DNA from 2 places in the Blautia sp. MCC270 genome. Region 1 is predicted to be linked to the other one. Evidence: predicted binding sites of a transcription regulator. Region 1 holds the regulator's gene; the other holds the start of a gene.
What was found. Region 1 encodes HrcA, which represses chaperone genes, less so after heat shock. Its sites were predicted from a motif close to TGTTAGCACTCNNNNNNNNNGAGTGCTAACA; they were not measured.
Positions count from the first base shown of each region.

Region 2: a site for HrcA is predicted at 1,033-1,063, ahead of htpG (molecular chaperone HtpG). Genes of this name have one in related genera too.

Region 1 covers NZ_WQQD01000001.1:60,623-62,829, forward strand. The annotation lists gene grpE (nucleotide exchange factor GrpE) at 1-317, opposite strand, end outside; gene hrcA (heat-inducible transcriptional repressor HrcA) at 335-1,378, opposite strand; gene GPK58_RS00290 (ABC transporter substrate-binding protein) at 1,555-2,207, opposite strand, start outside.
Region 2 covers NZ_WQQD01000023.1:25,448-27,654, forward strand. The annotation lists gene GPK58_RS13085 (hypothetical protein) at 1-939, shown strand, start outside; gene htpG (molecular chaperone HtpG) at 1,180-2,207, shown strand, end outside.

The DNA of each region.
Region 1 (2,207 bases):
ATGTACATGCTGGATTTTTCTTTTTCTGTTCTTTTACGGAAATTATCAAATTCAGCCATGGTTCGCTTCAGGCGATCAGTAAGTTCCTCTACCTTCTGCTCTGATTTATCTTTTTTCTTCTTTCCGAAGAAGGAAGTTTTTGATTTCTCTTCTTTTTTATCCTCTGAGGCAGCGTCTTCGCCTGGAGTCTTGTTTTCTTCCTCCGGCAGATCTTCTCCCTCCGGTGTCAGGTTTTCTTCTTCCTGATTTCCGTCAGTTACGGGGATTTCCTTCTCCGCTTCCTGCTCTTCGGATGTTTTCTTTGTTTCCTCCGACACTTTTTTCTACCGCCTTTCTAAGTTTTCTTCTTTTTCAAAACGTCATCCAGATGATTCTTCAGTTCCTTCAGACTGTCCACTACATTCTCATAATCCATTCGTTTGGGACCGATGATCCCGATGGTTCCGTACATTCCGTCTCCCAGTTCATATCTGGCAGTTACAATGCTGCAGTCCTTCATGGTCTGGATCGGCATCTCATCGCCAATGTAAACCTGAATTCCTGTATTCTCTCCATCTGACATCTGTTCTTTTACAAGATCGGCAAGTTCATGTTTCTCCTCAAATGCGGAGATCAGTTCCGTTGCCTTCTCTTTATCGGCAAGCTCCGGATACTTGAAGATGTTGGTTGCACCTGAAGTATAGATTTCCATGTCTTCCTCTTCCACATGAATAGTGGCTGCCACCGCATCCAGAACTGTGGCCACCACACCGCTGTGGCTGCCTGCCTGTTCCTTCAGTCTGGCGATCATCCCAAGGTTGATATCCTGGATCGGAACACCATTAAGATTGGTGTTAAGAAGAAGATTCAGTTTCAGGATCGTCTGGTCATCCATTTCCTCATCCAGATTGATGATCTGGTTCCGGACTGTGTTGTTATCACTGACAACCACAGCCACAAGCTGAAGATCGCTCATTCTCGACAACTGGATAAATTTGATCTTGTTGCCGCTGTACTGCGGAACAGAAACCATGGTGGCATAATTGGTATTGGAGGCAAGAACCTTCGCAACTTTCTTAAGCACCTTATCCATCTTATCTGTCTTCTCAATGATCAGATCCCGTAACTCTGCAACCTCTGCTTCCTTCTCCTTCATCAGCTCATTAACATAAAGTCTGTAGCCTTTATCGGAAGGAATCCTTCCTGCTGAGGTATGAGGCTGGACGATATAGCCCATATCTGTCAGGTCTGACATTTCATTTCGGATCGTTGCGGAACTGACATTGAGATCCGCATACTTGGAAATGGTCCTGGAGCCAACCGGTTCTCCGGTTTCCATATAGGTCTTGATGATTGCTTTTAAGATTTTTTGCTTGCGCTCATTCAACACCTCTTCCATGAATCCATCTCCTTTCCTTTTTATTCTTTCCTGACGGATGTTGATTCTTTTTTTACATCTGTTAGCACTCATTTTAGTGGAGTGCTAACATCTACAGTCTTTAAGATATCACCATGTAAAATATTTGTCAATATGTTTTGAAAAAAAGTTCTTATTTTTTCAAAACAAAAAAAGCATCAGTACGATGCTTTTTTGTAATACTGGTCTATGCAGTTCTGTGCCCCGGCAAAAAATTCCGCTTCTGTTTTCTGTCCCAGCACATATTTCTGAAATTCCGTTCCCATGGACGAAACAGCTTCTATGGAATCGGCACACAGTGGTCTTGCCTTCAGCTTATAATCTTTCAGATATTGCCGGATCATTTCAATGCCATCCAGATCAAAATTCTTATCCTCGATCACATCCAGTCTTGCCGGACACATTTTTGTCAGCTGTCCGTAATTTTTACTGGCCTCATATCCGGACACATACTGAAGGAACTTCAGAGCTGCTTCTTTATGATCAGAATTTTTATTCAGTACATACTGCCAGGTTGCGATATTGGTCACCTTCTCGTCAAATTCCGGAAATGGTGCCATATGGATCTTATCTTTTCTATACACGCCTGCATTCTGAAAGGTACTCAACGCACCGGTATACATGAACATACATCCATACTGGCCGTTTATAAATTTTTCATTCAGCTGGTCATGCTGGTCGATCAGATTCTCCTCTGATATCATCCCTGTATCCAGCATTCGCTTCATATATTCTGCCGCTTCTCTTGTTTTCGGATCCGTCCAGTCTGTATAATCTCCTCCGAAAAAATCGACATACTCGCTGATACTAT
Region 2 (2,207 bases), on a different contig from region 1:
GGAGATAATGCAACCTTTAGCGTACAGCCGGTCAGCGGACTTTCACAGGGGGAATATCTGGAAGACATTGTGATCGCCAATGATGCAAATGTGGAAGCTTATGTAAATGTCCATTTCAGCGTTACAAAGAAAAAAACAGATAACGGTAAGAAGGCGAATAACCTTACAGGCATCAAAAAGCCATCCGATATCAAAGATCTACCCAATGGAACCCAGAAAACCCAGAAAGCCCTGAAGCTTCCGGGAACAGTAAAGATCACTACAACAAAGGGAGAGCAGAAGGCATCTGTTAAATGGGATGTTAAGGGATCTTCTTATGATCCGTCTTCTGCAGAACGTCAGATATTTAATGTAAAAGGTACCGTCATTCTTCCGGAGGGGGTTAAGAATCCCAACAAGATCAGTACAGTGATCGCAGTAAGTATTACAGTAAATGGATATCAGGGCACGGAAGCCGCTGCATCGGACAATAAGATCACAGGCATTGATTCCAATGGCAAGTATGATACCAATACAAAGATCACCTTTACAGCAGCTGGTGCAGGAATGGATAATACAAACCCGCGTAAGGGAGATACCAGATATCAGCCGAAGAGCTGGAAGATCACAGAGACCCGTACCTGGGATGGAGAGCCTTATACTGCAACATTCCGTGTCAGCAAGCCGGGAAAATATACTCTGAAAGTTACCTTTGGACAGCAGAAATACGACGGCTCCAGCTGGAAGGATACCGGTACACAGTCAGAAAGTACGGTTACTTTTACGGTATCACAGGCAGCAGTTCTTACTGCGACTCCGAGTCCGGCAGTGACACAGACAAATCAGAAATCTGCAGTGCAGACGGGAGACAGTACACCGATCATGACATTTGTGATCATTTTGATCGTGGCTGTGGTATGTATTGGAGGAATCCTTGTATATCGTAGAAAGAAAAAATAAGAACAGAATGTAGAAGATAGTTTTACAGCACCTTCCGTACAAAAAATGTACGGAGGGATTTTTTTGCACATAGAGATCCGTTTTATATGCTGTTACTAGCACTCTATAACGATGAGTGCTAAATTTTTCTTGACTTTTGTAAAAAGTCGTATTAGTATATATTTATTGAAAAAAACAACAGGTTTCCGGCTCTGTCGGAACATCAGAAATAAAAATAAAAACAAAAGGAGAGTGACATATATGTCAGCAAAACATGGAAGTTTATCAATCAACAGTGAAAATATTTTTCCGATTATCAAGAAATGGTTATATTCCGACCATGATATTTTTGTAAGAGAGATGATCTCCAACGGATGCGATGCGATCACCAAACTGAGAAAGCTGGAAGTTATGGGAGATTATACATTCCCGGAAGGTTACAAACCGGCTGTAAATGTTATCGTTGATCCGGATCAGAAAACTTTGAAGTTTATCGATAACGGTATTGGTATGACAGCAGATGAAGTAGAGGAATATATCACACAGATCGCTTTTTCCGGTGCCACAGAGTTTCTTGAGAAATATAAGGATAAAACAACGGATGATCAGATGATCGGTCATTTCGGACTTGGATTTTATTCTGCATTTATGGTTGCAGATGAAGTTCATATTGATACTCTCTCTTACAAGGAGGGTTCCACACCGGTACATTGGACCTGTGACGGTGGTACGGAGTATGAGATGGCAGACGGAAACAAAACAGAACCGGGAACAGAGATCACTCTTTTCCTCAATGAGGAAAGCCTGGAGTTTGCCAATGAATATCGTATGAGAGAGGTTATCGAGAAATACTGTTCTTTCATGCCGGTAAATATCTATCTTTCCAAAGCAAATGCTGAACAGGAGTATGAAACGATCGATGAGGCAGATCTCCGTGAAGATGATGTGGTAGTTGAGCATATCCATGAGGATGCCAAGACAGAGGAAAAGGAGAATGATAAAGGCGAGAAAGAAGTTGTGGAAGTTTCTCCTGCCAAAGATAAAGTAAAGATCAATAAACGGCCGGTATCCTTAAGCGATACACAGCCGCTCTGGATGAAACACCCAAATGAGTGCACGGATGAAGAGTATAAAGAATTTTACCGTAAGGTATTTATGGATTACAAGGAACCGCTGTTCTGGATCCATCTGAACATGGACTATCCGTTCAACCTGAAGGGTATCCTGTATTTCCCGAAGATCAGGACAGAGTATGATTCCATTGAGGGAACCATCAAGCTTTATAATAA